2 regions of the Rossellomorea sp. DUT-2 genome follow, and region 2 is predicted to be linked to the other one. Evidence: predicted binding sites of a transcription regulator. Region 2 holds the regulator's gene; the other holds the start of a gene.

Region 1 (12,347 bases), 300 kb from region 2:
TCCCCGTAGTAGTAGTTTCCGATAATTGAACTGAAGGCGAATAAGAATATAGCGACAGCGACAAATGTATCTGCCCATTCCCCTACATGGAAACTTAAGGCTGCCTGCGTCAGCTGAATGCCATCGATCCCTGTTGTGTATTGGTCAGACAGGATGATCATGAAGGCAGTTGCTGTACAGATAAGCAGTGTATCAGTGAACACACCAAGAGTTTGAATAAGTCCTTGTTTAACGGGGTGAGTGACACCCGCAGATGCCGCTGCGTTTGGGGCACTACCCATACCGGCTTCATTTGAGAATAAACCGCGTTTGATACCCATCATGATGGCTGCCCCTACTCCGCCACTTGCCACTTCACGAATACCAAATGCATTTTCAAAAATGATCACAAACATATTTGGCAGCATGGTAATGTTCGTAATAAGAATAAAGAAGGCTAAAATCAAATAAAGAACGGCCATTACTGGAACGACAATTTGAGTTACACTGGCGATTCTTTTTACCCCACCGAAAATAACAAGTGCTGTTAGAACCGCTAGAATGATTCCTACTGTCATACGGTCAAATGAATACGCTTCTTCCATGGCAAGAGAAATCGTATTGGATTGGACCGAGTTAAATACAAGACCGAAACAGAATGTAATGATAACGGCAAACAGGATTCCCATCCAACGGGCATTCAATCCCTTTTCCATATAGTAAGCAGGGCCACCTCGGTAGCCGTCTTTTCCGTCTTTCACTTTATAGATTTGAGCAAGTGTACTCTCCACGAAGCTTGTCGCACCTCCTAGAAGGGCAATCAGCCACATCCAGAACACAGCCCCCGGTCCACCGCCGGCAATCGCTGTTGCAACCCCAGCCAGGTTACCTGTACCGACACGGGATGCGGTACTGATCGTGAAAGCCTGGAAGGAAGAAATGCCTCGTTTTCCTTCTGCTGAAATCGTGGTTTTATCTGTTAATAATCTTCCCATTTCTCCTAAGTAACGGAATTGTGCGAATTTAGTTCGTAATGAGAAATATAAACCAAGGCCGATAAGCGCCACAATCAGTATGTATGACCACATAAAATCATTCAAGCTGCCTATTATACTTGTGAATAAATCCATAATTGTTCCCCCTAGATGTTTGTATTTATGACAAATAATGTATGAATCTATGTATGTATACCCATTCAGACACTTTCTTAATCTATCAAAAAATAAATGCCTATTCAACTGATAAATTCACCTTTTTGAAATAATATTAATTGTTGTACAATTTTTCACGGGTATTGTACAACAATGTTGAATGAATATACATATATTATTCGTCTTCCGTAAATAAAAACGACCAGAAATGTTTCTGATCGTTTCTTTGAGTTGCTATTCTTTTGTTTCAGGTAGTAGTGATTCTGCCCACGTTTCACAAACAGATCCGCTAACTCCTTCATCAATTACAAATGATCCATTCGAGTAACGGTCATTTGGTCTAAGGTCTGAAAGGAGCACTTCTTCTGTTTTTCCCTTTTTCGTGATCAGGCCTACCTTATCTGTATCTTTAACCACTTCTATTCTTACCACACGATGTGGGTTTGATTTCAATTCCCGCAGCATGATGACTCCACGTTTGGCACGGGATGTCTTTTCAAATTCGGCTAATTTCATTTTCTTTACTGCCCCTCGCTGGGTTGCTAAGAAAATATAATCCTTCACTGGGTCTTTAATGATCTTACCAGATACAACATAATCTTCATCTTTAAGGTTAATCCCTTTTACACCAGCTGCACGTGGTCCGACGATGTTCACGTCTTCCTCGGAAAACCAAAGACCATAGCTTAGATTTGTAGCGATGAAAATGTCATAGGAACCATCGGTTAAGTGTACATCTACCAGCTGATCGTCTCCTTTTAAATTAATTCCTACAAGAGGACGGGAGTATCGTTGTGCTTTGTACTGGGGAAGCTCAGATCTCTTGATCATTCCATTCTTCGTTACAAATAATAAATAATGGGATGGATAAAATTCTCTAATCGGAATCGCTTTTAGAACCTGTTCATCGCGATCAATCGGCACGATGTTTCCAACGTGCTGACCAAGGTCTTTCCAGCGAATATCCGGAAGTTCATGTACAGGGCAATAAATGTAATTCCCTTTGTTCGTAAAGACTAACAGTACATCCGTCGTATTCATCTCATACTGACCTAGGAGCCTGTCTGTTTCTTTCATGGCGAGATCCTGCCCGTTTGAAGCAGAATACGAACGTAGACTTGTTCGTTTCATGTAACCATCACGGGTAACGGTAACCATGACATCCTCACTGGCGATCAGTACTTCAAGGTTGATTTTAATTTCTTCAATCTCATCCTCAATTTTAGTGCGGCGAGCATCAGAGAACTGCTTTTTAATGCCTTTTAATTCTTTTTTGATTACACTGTAAAGTTTGTTTTCACTTTCCAGGATAGCCGTTAACTCAGCAATCGTTTTCGCTAATTCTTCAGCTTCTGCCTGCAGTGCGGTAATGTCTGTATTCGTTAAGCGGTATAGTTGCAGGCTGACGATTGCTTCTGACTGTGCTTCAGTAAATTGAAATTGCTGAATTAAATTATCCTTCGCATCACGTTTGTCTTTCGAAGCACGAATCGTTGCTATCACTTGATCTAATATTGACAGAGCTTTCATTAAACCTTCGACAATATGCTGGCGATCCTTCGCCTTATTTAGATCATGTCTGGTACGGTTTGTCACTACTTCTTTTTGATGGTGAATATAAGCATCCAATAGTTCACGCAGTCCCATTAGTTTAGGACGACGGTTATGTATCGCAACCATATTAAAGTTATAGGCGATTTGAAGATCACTGTTTTTATAGAGGTAGTGTAAGACGCCAGTAGCATCTGCATCTTTCTTTAACTCAATGACAATGCGCATTCCATCGCGGTCTGTTTCATCACGAACTTCTGCAATTCCTTCCACTTTGCGATCTACACGGAATTCATCCATTTTCTTGACGAGGTTCGCTTTGTTTACCTCATAAGGAATTTCCGTTATGACGATCTGCTGTTTGCTTCCACGGATGTTTTCAATATCAGCTTTTCCACGAACAACCACTTTTCCTTTTCCGGTTTCGTAGGCTTTTTTGATGCCGTCTACCCCTTGAATGATGCCACCTGTTGGAAAATCAGGTCCTTTTATGACCGTCATTAATTCATCCACAGTGCTTTGTGGCTTTTCCATACGCATGATTGTCGCATCAATGACTTCATCAAGGTGATGAGGTGGAATGTCAGTTGCATATCCTGCTGAGATACCAGTGGATCCGTTGACTAGAAGGTTCGGAAAACGTGAAGGCAAAACAGTTGGTTCACTGGATGTATCATCAAAATTCGGGATAAAGTCCACGGTTTTTTTATCGATATCACGCAAGAGCTCCATGGAGATGGCAGAAAGACGAGCCTCTGTATAACGCATGGCAGCTGGCGGATCTCCGTCGATGCTTCCGTTATTTCCGTGCATCTCGACTAAATATTTACGCACTTTCCACGTTTGACTCATACGCACCATGGCATCATACACAGATGTATCACCATGTGGATGATAGTTACCAATAACATTACCCACGGTTTTCGCTGATTTCCGGAACCCTTTTTCCTGGGTGTTTCCATCCACGTACATGGCGTAAAGGATACGTCTTTGTACGGGCTTTAACCCGTCACGTGCATCAGGTAATGCACGCTCTTGGATAATGTATTTACTATAACGTCCAAATCGGTCGCCAAGTACCTCTTCCAGAGGTAAGTCTTGATATCTTTCTACAGTTGTCATGTATTACCCCTCCTCTGCGACCGTAATGTTTTCATTTTCAAGAATACTTCCTTCTTCTTCTAAACCAAAAGCTACATTGCTTTCAATCCATTTACGGCGCGGCTCTACTTTATCTCCCATAAGAGTCGTCACGCGACGCTCAGCCCGGGCAGCATCATCAATGCGGACACGGATCAGTGCACGTGTTTCAGGATCCATCGTCGTTTCCCACAGCTGATCGGCGTTCATTTCTCCAAGACCTTTATAGCGCTGGATCATATAGCCTTTACCAACTTTAGAAATGGCTCCTTGAAGCTCTTCATCCGTCCATGCGTATTCAAGCTTTTGTTTCTTTCCTGTCCCTTTGCTTACTTTGTAGAGAGGAGGAAGTGCAATATAAACTTTCCCTGCTTCTAATAATGGTTTCATGTAGCGATAGAAGAAGGTTAATAGCAGAACCTGGATATGGGCTCCATCCGTATCGGCATCGGTCATGATGACAATTTTGTCATAATTGATGTCGCCGACGTTGAATTCCGGACCGACTCCGCCACCGATCGCATGTATGATGGTGTTGATTTCTTCGTTTTTGAAGATATCCTGAAGCTTGGCTTTTTCCGTATTGATGACTTTCCCCCTAAGTGGAAGAATCGCTTGGAATTTACGATCACGACCTTGTTTCGCTGAACCTCCCGCAGAATCCCCCTCCACGAGATAGAGCTCGTTGCGCTGAGGATTTCTCGATTGAGCAGGTGTTAATTTACCAGATAGAACGGTTTCAGATCGCTTTCGTTTCTTTCCGTTACGCGCATCTTCCCTTGCCTTACGTGCCGCTTCCCTGGCTTGGGCGGCTTTAATGGATTTTTTAATAAGAAGGGAGCTTGTATCGGGATTTTCTTCTAAGAAATATAGAAGGTGCTCCGAAACAACTGCATCCACAGCTGAACGTGCTTCACTCGTACCAAGCTTTCCTTTCGTCTGCCCCTCAAATTGAAGGAGATGTTCTGGTATACGTACAGAAACGATACTGGCCAGCCCTTCACGAATGTCGGTCCCTTCAAGATTTTTGTCCCGATCTTTTAGAATCCCAACTTTTCGGGCGTACTCATTAAAGACACGGGTCATGGCTGTCTTTGCTCCGGCTTCGTGGGTACCTCCGTCTTTGGTACGAACATTGTTTACAAATGACAGTATGTTTTCAGAGAACCCGTCATTAAATTGAAAGGCGAACTCCACTTCGATTGTATGATTTTCACCTTCAAAGAAAGCTACATTATGAAGCGCATCTTTTTCTTCGTTTAAGTATTGAACAAAGGCCTGGATCCCGCTCTCAAAGTGAAAGACTTCCTTCTGATCATGACGCTCATCAATGATTTCTATTTTTAATCCTTTAAGAAGGAATGCAGATTCCCTTAGACGCTCACATATCGTTTCATAATTATAGAGGATATTACTGAAAATCTCCGGATCAGGTTTGAAATGGATACACGTTCCGGATTTTTTTGTTTTACCTATTTTCTCAAGAGTGGTTTCCGGTTTTCCACCTTTTGTGAAACGCTGTTCATACTTCGTTCCATCTCTTTCAATCGTCACCACAAGCCATTCAGATAGGGCATTTACGACTGAGGCACCTACACCATGCAATCCGCCACTGGTCTTGTACCCGCCTTGTCCGAATTTGCCTCCTGCGTGCAGCACAGTCAAGATGACTTCAGGAGTGGGCTTACCAAGCTTATGCATTCCAGTAGGCATCCCGCGTCCTTTATCCTGGACAGAGATGCTATTATCCTTATGTATTGTAACAATAATCTCATTTCCGAAGCCAGCTAATGCTTCATCCACCGAATTATCGACAATTTCGTATACTAAATGATGCAATCCTCTTGAATCTGTAGAACCTATATACATTCCAGGTCTCTTACGAACGGCTTCTAAGCCTTCTAATACTTGAATGGCATCATCATTGTAATCCATGGTCTTATTCTGGTTGGCCACGAACATTCCCCTTTCAAAACTTCTCTAACCGTATATAGTGCTTGTACGGTAGTATTGGTTATGTATATGTTAACTATAACACAAGAACATTTGTTCGTTTACCTGTTTTGATCATTTCTGAGGTAAACCACTATTGCTTATTGTAGCGTTTTATTTGATTTTCGCAAATGTAATTTCCTTGAACGGCTCTGATATCGGACTGTTTTCTTGTGTATGGACCGGATTTTTTAATAATGAAAGTAGACAAGCCCATCCAAAAAAAAACAAGCGGTAAGAGCCGCTTGTTACGAGTGAGAGTTATTTGGTTAAAGCATGTTCAACCTTAATACAGCGATCCATAATGACTGTATACCCACGTTCTTTCAAAAAGCGATAAGCCTCTTCATTCATTACACCTTGTTGCGCCCAAAACACGTTAGAATCGATTTCATCAAATTCCTCCGCGATCTGTGGCAAAAATTCTGAGCGGCGAAATACATTGACAATGTCAATCGGTCCTTCAATCTCCTTAAGAGAAGATACCGCTTTAACGCCCAATGCGGTGTCAATGGTTGGATTTACAGGAATAATCTCATAACCTTGATCCTGCATCGCTTTTGATACCATATAAGATGTTCGTGCAGGATTGTCACTTAATCCAATCACGGCAATGCGTTTTGATTGTTTAAGGATGCTTCCAATTTCTTGTCGGGATGGGTTTTCCATAGATGATTACAACTCCTTCATCGTTCCTTCATTCATTCTTTAAACTGTTCCTTAAGTCCTATTCTTCTTTTATACCATATTTCCCTCTAATTTATCAAAATTTTATAAATATACCTTAACAGAATGAAGTGTCAGATGGATAAGGGATGTTGCTACTCCTTTATCCATCTGACACTTCTTAAAAATTTTACTCTTCAATTAATCCCTTGGATAGGAGAAATTCACGCGCTACGTCTTTAGGATCTTGTTTATCCATATCCACCTTGGCATTCATCTCACTCATCTCTTCCTCAGAGATTTGTCCTGCTAATTCATTCAGGACTTCTTCTACTTCAGGATGCTCTTCCAGAACTTCTTGACGGATGATAGGAGCGGCATCATATGGTGGGAAGAATCCTTTGTCGTCGGTTGTCGTTTTCAGATTGTAACGTTGTATTCTTCCATCGGTTGTAAAGGCCGGAATAATATCTACATCTCCGTTCTTCACTGCTTCATACATAATGTTCGGGTCAAAGCTTTCTTTCGCTTTGAATTCGTAACCGTAGGCCTCGGCAAATGCATCGTACCCATCACCTTCACGTTCGTAGAATTGATGCGGCGCTCCAAAGCTTAAATCTTTCGAAAGGGGAACAAGGTCAGAGAACGTTTTGGCATCAAAGTCCTGATCTTGAGTATAAGCAAGGGTATACGTGTTCTCGAATCCCAGTGGCTTTAACCATGTCACATTGAACTTTTCTTCGTATCCTTTACGGACTTGAGATAGAATTTCTTCAGCTGTAGCCCCTTCCTTCGCCTGCTCTTTTAACACCGCTTCGAGTCCGGTTCCTGTGTACTCGATATATACGTCGATGTCGCCTTTTTCAAGAGCGGGTGTCAAAATCGATACTTCCCCCAGTCCTTCTTCCACTTTAACATCCAGGTCTGTTTTCTCTTTGAGAAGTTCAGCCATCATTTGTGTTAATATAAACTGTTCAGTCCACATCTTGCCTGAAACCGTAATGGTGTCTTTCCCCCCACCGTTTCCGCAACCTGCGATCACGAAGGATAGGGCAATTAATAATATAAATGGTTTTAATATCTTTTTCATTCTTACTCTCCTTTGAATGTGCTTTATTTCCGTGCTTTTAATCCTTTAGGTGTTGTCATTCTTTCAAGAAGCTTTAATAAAAAGTCGAAAGAAAGTGCAAGTAAGGCAGCAGGAATGGCCCCTGCAAGTACTAAAGAATTATTCCAGGTGGATAGCCCCCGGTAAATGAGATCACCTAGTCCCCCCGCGCCTACAAAGGTTGCAAGCGTCGCGACTCCCACCGTTAAGACAGTTGCGGTTCTGATACCCGCCATAATGAACGGCAGTGCGAGAGGAAGCTCCACTTTAAACAGCAGCTGTGAGTTTGTCATCCCCATCCCTCTGCCGGCTTCTATGACTCCCTCATCAACACCGATGATCCCTGTGTACGTGTTCCTGAGAATCGGTAAGAGTGCATATACGGTCAGGGCAATAATCGCTGTGATACTGCCTGTACCCAATAGGGGAATGAGGAAACCAAATAGTGCTAAGCTGGGGATGGTTTGGAAAATGGCTGTTATTCCGATGTAGAATTCAGCTGTTTGCTTTTTTCGTGATATGTATATACCCAGCGGCAAAGAGATGGCAATCGCTATGAAAATGGATACGAATGATAAGTACAGATGCTCAAATAATCCGTTTAAGATGGCGTCCGAGCGATTTGAAATGGTGTTGATAAACACTAGTGAAAATGTATTCATACCGAACGTGCCTCCTTTTTCCCTTCTGAGGCTACTGCACGAAGAATCCCGCTGGCCGTGACGCTTCCTAGCTTTTGGCCGTCTTTAGTCACCATGAGATAGGGTTTTCCAGCCTCAAGTATTACTCTTGCCGCTTCTTGGACCGTTGCGTCATAAGGGATTGAAGTATATTCCGATTCTTCATAGTGCACATAATTTGTGTTGTCTTCCATCATGTCGATTACTTGAATCTGAGTTTGTCGGGCGTTCAGGCGGTCCTCACCGATAAATGCCCGAACGAATTCATTTGCAGGTTGGGACAAAAGCTCTGATGGTGTAGCGATCTGTTCAATTTCTCCATCACGCATCACTGCAATCTCATCTGCGATCTTTAACGCTTCGTCAATATCATGTGTGACAAAGACAATCGTCTTATGTATCGTATTTTGTATGCTTTTCAATTCATCTTGAAGCTGCTCCCGGCTGATCGGGTCGAGGGCACTGAAGGGTTCATCCATTAGTATGATAGGTGGCTCAGCTGCCAGGGCACGAATGACGCCCACCCGTTGTTGTTGTCCTCCGCTGAGCTCAAGCGGGTATCGTTTACGATATACTTCAGGATCTAGTCCGACAAGATTTAGAAGCTCATCTACACGGCCTTCATATTGTTCCTTCTTCCATCCTTTTAAACGTGGAATCAGGCTGATATTCTCTTCAATTGTCATGTGGGGAAGCAATCCGATACGCTGTATGACATAGCCGATATTACGCCTGAGCTCCACTTCATCGGTTTTTGATGTATCATTACCATTAATCAGAATCGTTCCACTGGAAGGTGAAATGAGCTTATTGATCATTTTCATCGTGGTCGTTTTTCCACATCCGCTAGGCCCGATCAAGGCAACAAGCTTTCCTTTTGAAATCGTCAGGTTAATACCCTTTATGGCTTCTGTACCATCTTCGTAGACTTTCGTGACATTCTTAAATTCAATCATTTTTCCACCTGCTTTATGAACTGAGAAATTTTTCTAAACATAGAAGGGATACCCTCATTATACAAAAGGTAAACATGTTGTCCAGGGAATTGCCTTTGTGGCCTTAGTTTATGAATAATGTGGATTCCTCATACAAGATACTTCTTGGCTGTACAAGACATTAAAAAGCCGGCAAACTATTGTCTGCCGGCTTCAGGGTGTTGTTTGTTCTTTAACAGAATATATTGTTCTACGATGATTCCTGTGATGGTTCCGAGTATCAAACCGTTGTTTAAAATGGAGGCAACCACTACAGGCATGTCTTTAAAAGCGGACGGGGGCACAAACATGGCTCCTACCCCTACAATGAGAGAAATGCCGGCGACAAAATGGATTCTTTCGACGTTATCTTCTTTTCTGTACTCTCCGAGAGCAAGCCCGACCATTTTGATGAAGATGACCGTGGTAACGGCATAGCCAACTGGAGCCGGAAGACTTGCGAATAGATTCATCACTTTCGGGATCAAACTGATGATCATAATGAGCGCACTTCCAAGGATAAAGGGAATAATGGAATACATCCCTGTAGCGGTAACAAAACCGGCAGACCCGGAAATGGGTACAGAACCAATGGCTGAGAATACTCCACCGAACAGCTGATTCAATCCCGAAGCAAAGCCGCTCTTCGTATATCTTTCATATGTGGGCTGTCCCTTTGCCTTCATAACCTCTTCCATCACTCGAATGGAAGCAATCATATTGGTCGTTAACAAGAATGTAATGAAGATGGATGTCACAATGACTCCTGTATCGAATACAGGTGCTCCAAAGACGAACACATCCGGTAGTGAAAACCAGCTGTCAGAAACAGTCACGCTTTCACCCAATCCCATGAGAATGAAGACTAGCCACCCCGATAGTAGGGCAAGAATAATGGAGTATTGTTGGATCCACTTTCGTTTATGACCTGAAAAGTATAATGCCAAAAGGATGGTTAGGATACTTCCTAATAAGACAAACGGTTGAAGAGATTGTCCATCGTGTTGTATCCCGAACATCCCTTTGATAAAAGATCCGCTTAATTGGAGAATCAATAGCATTAAGTAAACAAATGTTATCGCGGGTGTAAATAAAGTTGATAACTTCTTTAATAGTCCTGTTGCAGACAGAATAAAGAAAATCACACCACTAACAATCATCCCCCCCTGTAAAACGGTCAGCACTTCTTCGTGACTGCTGTACAGGGTTCCTGAAAAACCTGCATAGATGGCGAAAACCCCCCACCACAGTCCGGCGGGTCCTTCATTAATGGGAAGTTTATGACCAGCCAATGCCTGGATAAGACTGGCGGCTCCTAACACAAAGATGGTCCTCTGAATGAACCCTGCCGTATCTGCCGGAGACAATTGAAACAGGTCAGCTATGGCAATAGGAGCTGCGATTGAGCCTGCAACCATAAAGGCCACCCATTGAAAGCCCGATAAAAATAATTGCATATGTGTACACCTTCATTTCAACTATGTAAAGTGTGTCTATTTTAACATACTTCCCTCCTTGTGAATCAGATTTATGAGGAATAAAAGATATTATCTACTTTTATGAACAGGTACTAATTTTTTCGTTTATTTTCTCCCCATCCTATGGAAAACATGTTAAAATAAGAACGGATTAGTTATTTTAAAAGGAGCAGTGATGATGATTTTTGCCCTTATACTTGTATTAGCTTATTTATTAGGCTCCATCCCTTCAGGATTACTGATTGGGAAGACGTTCTACGGAAAAGACATCCGTGAGCATGGAAGTGGAAACCTTGGCGGAACCAATACGTTCAGAACCTTGGGTGTGAAGGCCGGGATGATTGTCACAATCATGGATATTTTAAAAGGAACGATAGCCACTCTCTTACCATTGCTATTTGCAAGTGATGTACATATGTTATTGGCAGGCGTATTTGCTGTGATTGGTCATATGTATCCCGTGTTTGCAAACTTTAGAGGAGGAAAAGCAGTAGCAACCTCTGCGGGTGTTCTTCTAGGCTATAATTACATCTTATTTTTAATTTTATTGGCTGTCTTTTTCATTTGCTTGTATGCAACCAAGTATGTATCACTCTCTTCTATGATAGCAGCGGTGCTCGCCTTTACGTACTCGATCTTCACAGGAGATATTCCACTCATTATTGTCGTAGGAATCCTGACCATTTTCGTTGTTTACAGACATCGTGCGAATATTACCCGCATCAAAAATAAAACGGAACCTAAAATCAAGTGGCTCTAGTAAAAAAGCGACCTAAGCAACAGGCTCCTCCTTATTCTATAGGAGAGTTTCTGGCTGCAGAGGTGGCTTTTTTTTATGGCTTTAATTCAATCAAATAGGTATACCCTTCCATTCGTTTGAGAAAGATGATGGATATCAAAAGGTAAACAACATATTGATTAAACAAAATAGTTTATTATTCACAAAAATATGATAATATACTTCAGTATTTTCATAAATAAGCCCCGCTTTTCCCTTTTATTTTGTAAAATAGAGGTAGTGTAAATATAAAGGATGATGAATATGAATCAAAAGCGATTAATGACAGGAGTATTCCTATGTGTTCCTTTACTCTTAGTGATCGGGTTTCTTGTAAATAAGCAATACGCAGACTGGAACACCTCTGCTGAAGGAAAACAGAATGAGAAGCTCTACCCTTTGCTCCATACGACGAAAGAAGTTCAAGCCTCGGGGAAATCGATAAAGTCAAATGCAACACTTGCCGCCATCGGAGATATTCTTCTCCATGATACCGTATATAATGATGCGAAAGATGAAAACGGGTATAACTTCACCCCTATGTTTTCACCAATCAAGGACATGCTGGCTGCCCCTGATTTCCTGATTGCCAATCAGGAATCAACCCCGGCTGGTGTGGAACTTGGCGTTTCCAGTTACCCGCTCTTCAATAGTCCGAAAGAAATCGTGAAATCCTTACAGGACGTGGGAGTGGATGCAGTCACGACTGCCAATAATCACTCATTGGATCAAGGTGAAAAAGGTCTTCTGAGTGCAATCGACTATTATGAGAAGATATCCATGCCATATGTGGGTGCCTTTAAAAGTCAGGAAGACAAGGAGATAATTCGCACCTTCAATGTAAACGGTA
Region 2 (12,347 bases):
ATGATCTTGAGGCACATAACCAATACTTTCACGTAAACAGGATAATTTGTAACCCTGGATCATCTGCCCTCCGAACGTTATTTCGCCCTTATACCCTTCAAATTCTCTTAGTAATAACCTTAATAGGGTTGTTTTACCTGCTCCCGTTTTCCCTGCAATTCCTAACGTTTGACCTTTCTTTAAGGAAAAGTGAATATTCTCTAAAGCATGCACATCTTCATTTGGATAAGAAAAGGACTCAATTTTATATTCTATATTTCCTGAAGGTGCTCGATCCAACACCCCTTCATGATTTTTAACGTCTACCCTTTCATTTAACAACTGTGATACACGGTCGTAAGACGCACGCCCTCTCTCCACAATATTAAATAACCATCCGAATGCGAGCATCGGCCAAATGAGAAGTCCCAGGTAGGTAGTAAATGAGATCAGTTCTCCTATTGTCAGCTCTCCACTCACGACAAGTCTTGACCCAAATACAATCGATAAAAAGAAAGAAATCCCTACTATGATGGAAATAGTTGGATCGAAAAGGGAATCCACTTTTGCAACAGCAATATTCTTCTGCACTACATCATCAGATTGCTTTCTAAATGATTCGATATCCTCTTTCTCTTGTCCAAACGTCTTAAGAACCTTGATTCCCGTTACACTTTCCTGCGTTTTATCATTTAAGGATGAGAATGCTTCTTGAGCTTTATGAAATCGTTTATGTAGAAGGGTACCATAATAACTCGTCAGCATTGCCATGAACGGCATTGGGATCAAAGCAATAAGGGTAAGCTTCCAACTAATTGTAAAAGCCATGGCCAGTATCACGAAACCTCCTGTAGATATGGAATCTACAAACGTTAATACTCCGACTCCTGCCGTTTGTTGAATCGCTTGAAGATCATTGGTGGCATGCGCCATCAAATCACCGACTCTCCTCTTTTGGTAAAAGGAAGGCGACATCTTGGTAAAATGATGATACAACCGATTCCGAAGCAAGCGGGAAAGTTTGGTCGCCGAACCAAAAATCATGATCCTCCATACAAACCGAAGTCCGTACATGGATACAGCCGTGGTGATAAGGATGAGAATCCATTTCAGCATGTCTTCACGGGTCAATGAGTTCTCTTTGATACTATCCACAATAACCCCTACAATCTTTGGTGGAATCAATTGAAGAAATGCAACAATTAAAAGCAGGATGGTTCCTGTGATATATGACTTTTTCTCTTGCAAAAAAAACCACTTTAAATCTAAAAAGACTTTCATTCTCTCTCCCCCTTATCTATAATAAATCGACTCTTTATTTTACCAAATTTCAAAAAAATGAGAAATCTTTTTTTGATAAGACTAATAATCAAAAAAAAACACCTCTTAATGTCTTAAGAGATGTTCTTATAATTGATATTATACTAATGGATTTGAACAAATGGTTCTTGGTCCACTTCTTTTACAATGGTTGCTTTCAGACCCTTCGGTGTCTTCACATATAGGTAAACGGGCGTATGAGGGAAGTAATCAACAATTTCAGGACCAATTGCCTGAGAAAAGCCTATTAGTTCTGTTTCTTTCACCATTCCTGTATGTACATCAATCACGAGTTTATTCAAGGTGTCCTTTTGGTATAAGGCTTTTCCGACAAACTCAATATCCTGGTGTGAAAAATATTTCGAAACATAATCTTCTAAATCACGTATCCGATTATGTAGATCGCGATCCTTCTCTTCTCCTTCATCACTAGGGAAGTAATAATATTTATCCGTTACATCATTCCATTTTTTTGCAGACTTATCATTTTCGTCAACATAACTGGAAGTAATATAGTTGCCGGACACTACACTATTCAATGGTTGAAGTTTATAAAGGGATATCAGTATAGGGACATCTTTCAGTTCCTTATTGGCTTTCACCCTACTGACAACGGTGTTAGCTATCTTCTTTCCGTATTCTTCTAACTGTTGGTCATCGATCTTTGCCTCATCAAAATGCATGAGCTTATTTTCATCTTCGACTCGAATATAATCTACGGTATTCATAGCAAGACCGAGGGAAATCCCTTTTATTTTTCCTTCCGAGTCAACGTAGTTCTGTTCATGGATATAAGCGAGATACATGGGATTCTTTTTTTCAAGCTCCATTTGTTGTTCCCAGCCCATATCATCCTTAATCTCCAGAGCAGGATTAAGCCCTGATTTATTTGATTTAGACTTTCTTCCCAGCCATGAATTTAGACCTTTTAGATATTGACCTTCCTGGTATACATAATCCTCCGGTGAAAAATGCTCGGTGGATAAAGACATGAGGCCAGTCTCGATTTCATCCATATCACTGCGATTGTTAATCATCATCGTAATAAGACCACGATTGATTGATTTCTTCTCTTTGTTCACTTTATAATTTAAATATTCGCGCGCTTCTCCAGCTGCACTATTTTGAATTTCAAGTGTTTCTTCATCCATCACTTCTTGAGGCTTATTGCTGCATCCGGCAACAATAATCATGAGAGACAGTGAAGCTATCATCCATTTTTTCATATGACTCCCTCCGGACTATATTCTATCATAAATTCAATTTTAATCTGAATGATAATCATTAAGTTTTTTTGAATTGACTAAAATAATCAATTTAGCCTAAATGACAATAGAATGATTATAAACTCATTATCGTAAATAGTTTGTCACAAATAGAAAAAGCACTCATCACCTGAGTGCTTCTATCTATTACTTCGTGTTCTTATTCATTGCATTCATCATTTGATTGATTTTCTTTTGCGAAGGTTTTTGACCCATTTGCATCATCATCATGCGTAACATTTGCTCGTTAATTGGTGGATTTTTCTTAAGATAGCTCATCATATATTTACGAGCAATGAAAAATCCTAGTGCAACTCCAGCAAGTAATGCTAGAACTCCAACTAGAATAAGTAACCCAGTCGTTGACATACTCTTACTTCCTCCTTCATGTTGTCCTTATAAAAGTGTACTAAACCATGAAACATTATACAATATTTCTGTCATAATTTCTTATTAATATATAAATTTTCTTTGTTTTATCGGTTTTAACCATCCAAAACGTTCATTTTGGATATCGATTGCGAGCAATTGACCCATATTTCTGCGCAGGATCTCAAAAAAGATATATTCAGATTCATCGTGACCCCAAGCATTGAGGGTCATCCATTTTTCATTGAGAACAAGTGTAGCACCTGTATCGATCTTTTCAATTGATGCAACAGAATCAACCCAAGCCGCTCCTTCAATTTTACCGATCTCGTGCTGCAGGATTCTTTGAGTAGGAAGGTATGGAATTGGCCTGGTAATGTAATTTACTTGTTTCGAGATGATATCGTGAAGCTCCCCTGAACTTGCTTCCCATTCGGAAAACAGCTGATAGAATATTCTTTCCCGACCATAATAGTGCTGAACAAACATTTCTTCAATCCAATAGATTTGATAGTTTCGCACCTTTACACCCTCCTACCTTTCTTTCATATAGTATAAATCAACTAGAGAGGAGTCATTGTCGGAAAATGTTGAAAATCTACACTAGTTTTGTCGAAGGGCAAGTGAACTCAAAATATCGGGGATTGTCTCAAGTTGTAAAGTATAGGGAGTTTTCATCATTTACCCATTTTCTTTCACACATACTCTTTTTAATTGACAATGCCATTCAGCTTAAAAAAGGTCGACTCCTTTAAGAGTATTAAGGAGTCGACCTTTGATGTCTTTAAATTATTACTGTATCAATGCTTTGATTCTTGAAACTACATTTTCAGATGTAAAGCCGTACTCTTCCATGACTTTTGCTCCAGGTGCAGATGCACCATATCCATCAATCGCTAAGATGTCACCTTCGTCTCCTACATAACGATCCCAACCCATTGGAGATCCCATTTCGATAGCAAGACGTTTTTTCACACTCTTAGGCAGAATAGATTCTTTGTATTCTTTTGATTGTTTCTCGAAGCGATCCCAAGACGGCATACTTACGACAGATACGCTGATTCCGTCTTTTTCAAGTGCATTTTGAGCGTCTACTGCTAAATGCACTTCAGAACCAGTTGCAATCAGTAAGGCATCAGGCTGTTCCTTGCCGGAAGCAGATACCACATATGCTCCTTTATCTACGCCGTTATATGCTTTATCTGCAGTACCTTTAAGAGTTGGGAGGTCCTGACGAGATAGAACTAACATCGTAGGCTGATCCTTTGACTCTAAGGATAATTTCCATGCTGCAGCAACTTCATTTCCGTCACCAGGGCGGATAACAGAAAGGTTAGGCATGGCACGAAGTGAAGCGAGCTGTTCTACAGGTTCATGCGTAGGTCCATCTTCTCCGACAGCAATACTATCATGCGTGAATACATATGTCACAGGTAAGCCCATTAGAGCCGCTAAGCGGATAGCAGGTCTTAAATAGTCACTGAATACGAAGAATGTCCCTCCGAATACGTGCAGACCGCCGTGAAGAGCCATACCATTCATGGCTGCACCCATACCGAACTCACGAACACCGAACCAGATATTACGACCTTCATACGATTCATGAGTAAAGTCTGCTTCATCTTTAATCATCGTCTTGTTAGATCCGGCTAAGTCAGCTGATCCACCAATAAATGAAGGAAGTTTCTTTGCAATCGCATTTAACACTTCACCAGAAGAAGCTCTGCTTGCTAGTGCTTTTCCTTCTTCATATACCGGGATATCTTGATCCCAACCTTCTGGAAGATCACCTTTGATTGCTGCTTCTAATTGGACAGCAAGCTCTGGATGCTCTTCTTTGTATTTAATGAATAGGTCAGCCCAGGCTTCTTCTTTTTCAGAACCTACTTGTTGGATTCTTTCCTCGAATCTACTGTAAACTTCCTCAGGTACATGGAAATCCTGTTCAAACGTCCATTGATAAGCTTCTTTCGTAAGCTTCATTTCGTCTTCACCTAGTGGAGCACCGTGAACAGCAGATTTCCCTGATTTATTAGGAGCTCCGTATCCGATGACCGTCTTAACTTCGATCATAGTAGGACGGCTAGTATCACCTTGAGCCTCTTCGATTGCTTTGGAGATTTCATCAAGGTCATTCCCGTCTTCAACACGAATATATTGCCAACCATACGATTCAAAGCGGCCTTCCACACTTTCAGAGAAAGATTTGTCTAACTCTCCATCAAGTGAAATATCATTTGAATCATAGAGAACGACAAGTCGACCTAATTTCAAGTGAGCTGCTAGAGAAGCTGCTTCAGAGGCCACACCCTCCATTAAGTCTCCATCTCCACAAATAGAATATGTAAAATGGTCTACCATATCGTATTGATCCTTATTGTATGTAGAAGCTAAATGCCTTTCAGCCAATGCCATACCGACGGCCATACCGATTCCTTGCCCTAGTGGTCCAGTCGTGGCTTCAACACCTGGGGTATGTTTGTATTCCGGGTGTCCCGGTGTTTTACTTCCCCATTGACGGAATTCTTTAAGATCTTCCATTGAAACATCATATCCCGATAAATGAAGCAGGCTATATAATAGCATTGATCCATGACCAGCGGATAAAACGAATCGATCCCGGTTAAACCACTCAGGATTTTTCGGATTATGATTCATGAATCTTGTCCAAAGAGCATACGCCATCGGTGCTGCTCCCATAGGCATTCCAGGGTGTCCTGAACCTGCTTTTTCAATTGCATCGATAGATAATGTACGGATTGTATTAATTGCTAATTGATCTGTGTTATCAAACATATGTCAGACATCCTTCCTTTTATTGTACCTTATTAATATTAATCTTCTTTGTTAGTTTATACAACTATCTTGAATGATAACATGACTTTATAATCGTTGAAAATAAAAACCCTTATGATTTCATAAGGGTTAAGAAGGAAAAAACGGCCAGGTCCATTTTAAAATGGACCTGGCCGTTCATTAATCTAATGCATTTTCTTTTTAGTCTGTATATCCTGAATCTTCTTAGGTGTCACTTCATTACCTTCCGGATCAAAGATTCTTGTATTTTCAATGGTCCCTTTCATCGATTGACGAAACGTTTCCAGGTATTCTTTTCTCAACTTGGACTGCTCTTTTGCTTCTTGTTCGGTTAGTCCGCTACTTTTAGACTTTTTGGCAAGTTCATTGATTCGATTCATTTTCGTTTTTGAAAGCATCTATAAAAACTCCTTTATTGCATAGTCAGCAAATTCTAAAACACAACTAAAATTTGAACGTAATACTATCGCCATGTTACTAGATTCAAGGAGATAAAACAAGAGTTACGCATTTTCAACTGAAGTCATATATTCTTTAAAACGCCTATGTACTGTAGCTTTGGAGACATCATACCCGAACCCTCTTAATGTTGCTGCAATTTCAGCAAAAGTCAGTTCGTTCTTCCTTAAACGGACAATTTCCTCAACCGGTACTTCAATCCGCTCTCTTCCATCCACATTTCCTTTATTTTTTAGATTTTTATGAGGTTGAAAACCATTTTCCACTGCCCTTTTCATCCCTCGTCTGATTTTCAAATTATGGAGTTTTCTTTGATATTCCTCAACCATGCTTACGATATTAATCACCATAGAATCTGACTCAGATAAGTGTAGCTCCCCACTATGGGTTTGACTGATAATCTTGACTTCCTCTTTTAGTAAACAGTGAATGAGAGCAATTTTGGCATTCCCTCTGCCAATTCTTGTTTCATCCTGGATGAGAACAGCACCAATAGACTCATCTTTAATCAAATCAAGAAGTTCAAGAACACCAGGACGATCTAATTCAAAACCGCTTGCTTGATCTTTTATGATAGCAGCCACTTCGTATTGGTGGTCTTGCGCCAATTTCACTAGTTCCTCTTCTTGACGTTCCAAGGATGTTTCCTGTGTGTCTTTCTTTGTACTGACTCTGCAGTAAATTACTGCCTTCATCTTCTATCCCTCTATTCTTCGTTCATTACCAATTCATAATCTGAATGGGTAGATAATGTTGGATTTTCTATAGGTAACACAAGTGATTCACCTGGTTGGATTGAGAATGATGTAAGATTATTTTCCTCTCCTACCCATGCGATAAATTCTTCCACTGTCATAGAATATTCTTCATTATACTGTTTGGCAATAGTCCAAAGAGTGTCTCCATCCTGAACAGTGATGCTTTGGTAAGAAGGTTGACTTGCCGTGACTATTAGAAAATATACTGCTGATAAAAGTGCTAAGACAAATAAAATAATAATGTAAGAGAAACGATTCCAAATATGTGTTAACATAATAAAACCTCCATACGAATGTTTGTTCTGTTTTTGTTATACTCATTGTAATACGAACATTCGTTTGGTGTCAACAGAAATTCGAACTTATGTTTGTACCGACTGGAAAGACATGCTATAATGGGAACATAAGATCTATAATAGAGGTGCGTGAACATGACAAAATTGTCTAAAAGACAGCAAGACATACTAGAATATATTAAAATTGCAGTAAGAGAAAAAGGGTATCCACCTTCCGTACGGGAAATTGGTGAAGCCGTTGGTCTTGCTTCTAGTTCCACCGTACACGGACATCTGGCCAGGTTAGAGAGCAAAGGTCTTATTCGTAGAGATCCCACTAAACCAAGAGCCATCGAAATCTTAAACCTTGAAGAGGATACAATCCCACGCCAACGAGTTGTGAATGTTCCCTTAATTGGTAAGGTTACAGCCGGTCAACCCATTACGGCTGTTGAGAATGTCGAGGAATTCTTTCCACTGCCTGAGCGTATGGCACCTTCAGATGAGCAGGTTTTCATGCTGGAAATCATGGGTGACAGTATGATAGAGGCCGGAATCTTGGATGGGGATTTTGTTATCGTACGTCAGCAACAAACAGCAAACAATGGAGATATCGTCGTAGCGATGACAGAGGAAGATGAAGCAACTGTAAAACGTTTTTTCAAAGAAAAAGATTTTGTACGATTACAGCCAGAGAACTCAACAATGGAACCGATCATTTTACGTAATGTATCCATTTTAGGAAAAGTTGTCGGAGTTTATCGCCAAGTACATTAATACGTTAAGCCGCTATGTATAATAGCGGCTTATTTTTTTCTATACTTTTGAAGGTTCTAAAAAGGCAGTGGGTGGTAGCATTTTTCGCTACCACCCACTGCTTATAATTAATAGCAATTATTAAGGATTAATACATTTGAATATATTGCTCACGTTCCCATGGGTGTACTTGTGTACGGAACATATCCCATTCGATTTCTTTCGCTTCTACGAAATGTTCGAAGATGTGTTCTCCAAGGGATTTAACAATTACTTCATTTGTTTTAAGATTTTCTAATGCAGCGTGTAATGTCGCTGGAAGATCTACGATTCCCGCTTCTTCACGCTCTTTTTTGTCCATCACATAAATGTTGCGGTCGATTGGTTTAGGTGCTGGAAGGTTATTTTTGATTCCATCTAATCCAGCTGCCAGTAATACAGCCATCGCCAGGTATGGGTTAGCCGCGGGATCAACACTTCGGACTTCAACTCGTGTGCTTAACCCACGAGAAGCAGGGATACGGATTAATGGGCTGCGGTTACGAGCAGACCATGCAACATAACAAGGTGCTTCATATCCAGGGACTAAACGCTTGTATGAGTTTACAGTCGGGTTCGTGATCGCTGTAAAGTCAGTTGCATGTTTAATGATACCTGCAAGGAATTGACGAGCTGTATCGCTTAATTGCAGATCTCCCTTTTCATCGAAGAAAGAGTTTTCCCCATTTTTGAATAGGGACATGTTACAGTGCATTCCTGATCCATTTACACCAAATAGAGGCTTAGGCATGAATGTTGCATGTAATCCATGCTTACGTGCAATCGTCTTAACCACTAACTTAAATGTTTGGATATCATCACATGCTCTTAATGCACTTGCATATTTAAAGTCGATCTCATGTTGACCAGGGGCAACTTCGTGGTGAGATGCTTCGATTTCAAATCCCATCTCTTCCAGTTCTAATGCGATATCACGACGGCAGTTCTCACCTAAATCTGTAGGAGCTAAATCGAAATAGCCACCGTTATCGTTTAATTCTAATGTCGGATCACCATTTACGTCTAATTTAAAGAGGAAGAATTCCGGCTCAGGTCCTAAATTGAAGTCAGTAAACCCTAGCTCTTCCATTTGACTTAAGATGCGCTTTAAATTGTTACGCGGATCTCCTTCGAATGGAGTACCATCTGGATTGTAGATATCACAGATTAGTCGGGCTACTTTTCCTTTTTCAGCTGTCCACGGGAATACTAACCAAGTGTCTAAATCAGGGAATAAGTACATATCTGATTCTTCAATTCGAACAAATCCTTCAATTGAAGATCCGTCAAACATCATCTTGTTATCTAATGCCTTCTCAAGCTGACTAAGAGGGATTTCTACGTTCTTAATCGTCCCCAGAATGTCAGTGAATTGGAGTCGGATGAACTTGACACCTTCTTCATTCGCTAATCTTAAAACATCTTCTCGAGTATACTTTGCCATTTTCGTGTTCCTCCTCAAGTTTATTAAAGGTATTATTTAATGAAAAAAGCGGGACATGTCACCTTGACGCAAAGATGCTTTAGTAAATCGACCAGAATGCATCAATTCATTTCGGAGTAATTTACGCAGCTCGTCATCGGATAGATCCTGTCGTGCTTTTTCTTCCTTTTCATTACTTACGTCAGATACTACTTTACTTTCATTATGACTGGATACCGCAAATATCTTCTTAATCCCAGCCATGTTGATGCCTTGATCTAACAGATCCTTTACTTCCAATAACTTATCAATGTCATTCAAGGAAAAGAGCCTACGATTCCCCTCAGTACGTGCAGGGCTGATCAATTGGTGCTCTTCATAGTATCGAATCTGACGAGCTGTTAGGTCCGTGAGCTGCATGACAATACTAATTGGGAATAATGCCATCGTTCGACGAATTTCACTACCGCTCATCTTGATTCCTCCTTCTGTTTTCCTTCTTGACTTTATTATATGTAATGTAAGGAGTTCTGTCAATTAAATGTTAGTTTTTCTTACATAAGAATTCAGAAGAAAAGGATAGTCAGATTTAGACTATCCAATTACTACTTTATTATCCTTTTGTCACAGTGATTAAACCTTTTTCAATCAAATTATCTACTGCTGAGCAAACGGCAATTTTCACGTGGGCGTAAGTTAATCCCCCTTGAACGTATGCCACATAAGGCGGTCTTATCGGTCCGTCTGCAGATAATTCAATGCTGGAGCCTTGAATGAATGTACCTGCCGCCATAATGACATCATTCTCATAGCCAGGCATATAGTTGGGATATGGAGTGAAATGAGAATTTATAGGTGATGCAAACTGTATTGCCTGACAAAATGCGACCATCTTATCTCTGTCATCGAACTGTACGGACTGGATTAAATCTGTTCGCTTTGCATTGGGACTTGGATTTGTGTTCATGCCAAGTTCCGTTAAGAGCGCCGATGTGAAGACGGCCCCCTTTAATGATTGTGCCACCACATGGGGTGCCAAAAAGAAGCCTTGATACATTTCTTGCAAGCTATAAAGAGATGCCCCTGCCTCTGCCCCTATTCCAGGGGAGGTCATTCGATATGAACATGCCTCTACGTATTCTTTCTTTCCTACGATGTAACCCCCAGTTTTAGCAAGACCTCCACCAGGGTTTTTGATCAGGGAGCCTGCCATTAAGTCTGCTCCGATGTGACAAGGCTCCCTCTCTTCTACAAATTCACCGTAGCAGTTGTCAACGAAAACGACCATTTCAGGGTTGATCTCTTTTACAAAATCAATCATTTCTTTGATTTCTTCTATAGTAAAGGAAGGTCGGTTGGCATATCCTTTAGACCGCTGAATACCCACCATTTTTGTTTTGGAAGAAATCGTTTTTGCCACCTCTTCATAATCGACCTTTCCTGACTGGAGTAAATCTACACTTTGATAGCCAATTTGAAAGTCTTTCAGTGACCCCGTTCCTTCGCCGCGAATCCCAACAATTTCTTCCAGGGTATCATATGGTTTTCCCGTTATGTACACTAGTTCGTCCCCAGGTCTAAGTACACCAAATAAGGAGATGGAAATCGCATGAGTACCTGAAATAATCTGAGGTCGTACCAGTCCTGCTTCTCCTCCGAATACATCGGCATAAATACTTTCTAATGTGTCTCTTCCTGCATCGTCATAACCATAACCAGTGGAAGGTATGAAGTGAGAATCGCTTACACGGTGCTTTTGAAAAGATTTAAGTACCTTGAACTGGTTATTTTCAGCTCGTTCTTCAATTTGGTTGTGTATCTCTTTAATGCTTGCTTCAACTTTTGATACCAATGGTTTTAGAGTGTTTCCGTGCACTAATTGTTCAAACATGAGGTTTTTGTTTCCCTTCTACCTTTGAAATTTCTTGATGCTGCCTGCGATTGGATGATCTTCTAAGTGATAGCCCGTCAATTGGTAAACCTGGCTTTCTTCTATAAATTCTAATTTTCTTAGGATCGTATCCTTTTTTAATTGAGAAAGAAGCTTCCCTTCATTTGCTGGGATGAGCACATGATAAGATGTCATATATTTTTTCACGATTTTTTCTATTCTTAATAAAAGCTGACCTCGATCCTCTTCGTTCAAGGCACTGATCATGATATGATCCCATTCACTACCCGGAACAAAGTCAGGGTCCACCACATCCCGCTTGTTGTATATTGTTAACTGAGGAATTCCGTTCATATCCAAGTCTTTCAATAATGACTGAACCGTTTTTTCTTGCTGACTGTAATCTGGATTTGAACTATCCACTACATGTAAAAGCAGATCCGCTTCCTTCACCTCTTCCAGGGTAGAACGAAATGCCGCTACTAATGTAGTAGGGAGGTCCTGAATAAATCCGACAGTATCCGTAAGTAATGTTGAGTAGCCACTGGGCAAGGGCATTTTTCGTGTCATCGGGTCCAATGTTGCAAAGAGTTGATTCTCTTCATAAGAATCTGCTAATGAAATTCGATTAAACAATGTCGATTTCCCAGCGTTTGTATAACCTACCAGTGCAATTTGAAAGGCTTTATTACGCTTTCTTCGCTCACGATACCTTTCTCTATGCTCGACAATGGTTTGTAATTGTTTCTTAATGTCATCAATTCTGCGATGAATGTGACGCCGATCACTTTCGAGTTTTGTCTCACCTGGCCCTCTTGTTCCAATCCCTCCACCCAATCTTGAGAGAGATGCTCCCTGCCCGATTAATCTTGGAAGTAAGTATTGAAGTTGTGCAAGCTCTACTTGTAATTTCCCTTCTCTTGAACGAGCGCGCCCAGCGAAAATATCCAGAATGAGTTGAGTTCGATCGATCACCCTTGCATGTAAATCTTTCGA

The links. The regulator LexA, encoded in region 2, represses DNA repair genes until DNA is damaged. The targets are predictions, from matches to a motif close to CGAACATATGTTCG.
Region 1: the regulator LexA is predicted to act here: its motif matches at 5,861-5,874, upstream of parE (DNA topoisomerase IV subunit B).

The regions. Positions count from the first base shown of each region.
Region 1 covers NZ_JBQPEO010000001.1:1,046,346-1,058,692, reverse strand. The annotation lists gene ACOSV2_RS05315 (alanine/glycine:cation symporter family protein) at 1-1,109, opposite strand, end outside; gene parC (DNA topoisomerase IV subunit A) at 1,365-3,803, opposite strand; gene parE (DNA topoisomerase IV subunit B) at 3,807-5,777, opposite strand; gene ACOSV2_RS05300 (CoA-binding protein) at 6,075-6,482, opposite strand; gene ACOSV2_RS05295 (ABC transporter substrate-binding protein) at 6,670-7,569, opposite strand; gene ACOSV2_RS05290 (ABC transporter permease) at 7,593-8,249, opposite strand; gene ACOSV2_RS05285 (ABC transporter ATP-binding protein) at 8,246-9,223, opposite strand; gene ACOSV2_RS05280 (purine/pyrimidine permease) at 9,400-10,698, opposite strand; gene plsY (glycerol-3-phosphate 1-O-acyltransferase PlsY) at 10,898-11,479, shown strand; gene ACOSV2_RS05270 (CapA family protein) at 11,762-12,347, shown strand, end outside.
Region 2 covers NZ_JBQPEO010000001.1:742,916-755,262, reverse strand. The annotation lists gene ACOSV2_RS03785 (ABC transporter transmembrane domain-containing protein) at 1-1,260, opposite strand, end outside; gene ACOSV2_RS03780 (CamS family sex pheromone protein) at 1,404-2,525, opposite strand; gene ACOSV2_RS03775 (YneF family protein) at 2,712-2,933, opposite strand; gene sirA (sporulation inhibitor of replication protein SirA) at 3,018-3,455, opposite strand; gene tkt (transketolase) at 3,726-5,729, opposite strand; gene ACOSV2_RS03760 (DUF896 domain-containing protein) at 5,915-6,148, opposite strand; gene ACOSV2_RS03755 (YneB family resolvase-like protein) at 6,254-6,904, opposite strand; gene yneA (cell division suppressor protein YneA) at 6,916-7,242, opposite strand; gene lexA (transcriptional repressor LexA) at 7,399-8,019, shown strand; gene glnA (type I glutamate--ammonia ligase) at 8,147-9,481, opposite strand; gene ACOSV2_RS03735 (MerR family transcriptional regulator) at 9,518-9,934, opposite strand; gene ACOSV2_RS03730 (methionine gamma-lyase family protein) at 10,074-11,351, opposite strand; gene hflX (GTPase HflX) at 11,370-12,347, opposite strand, start outside.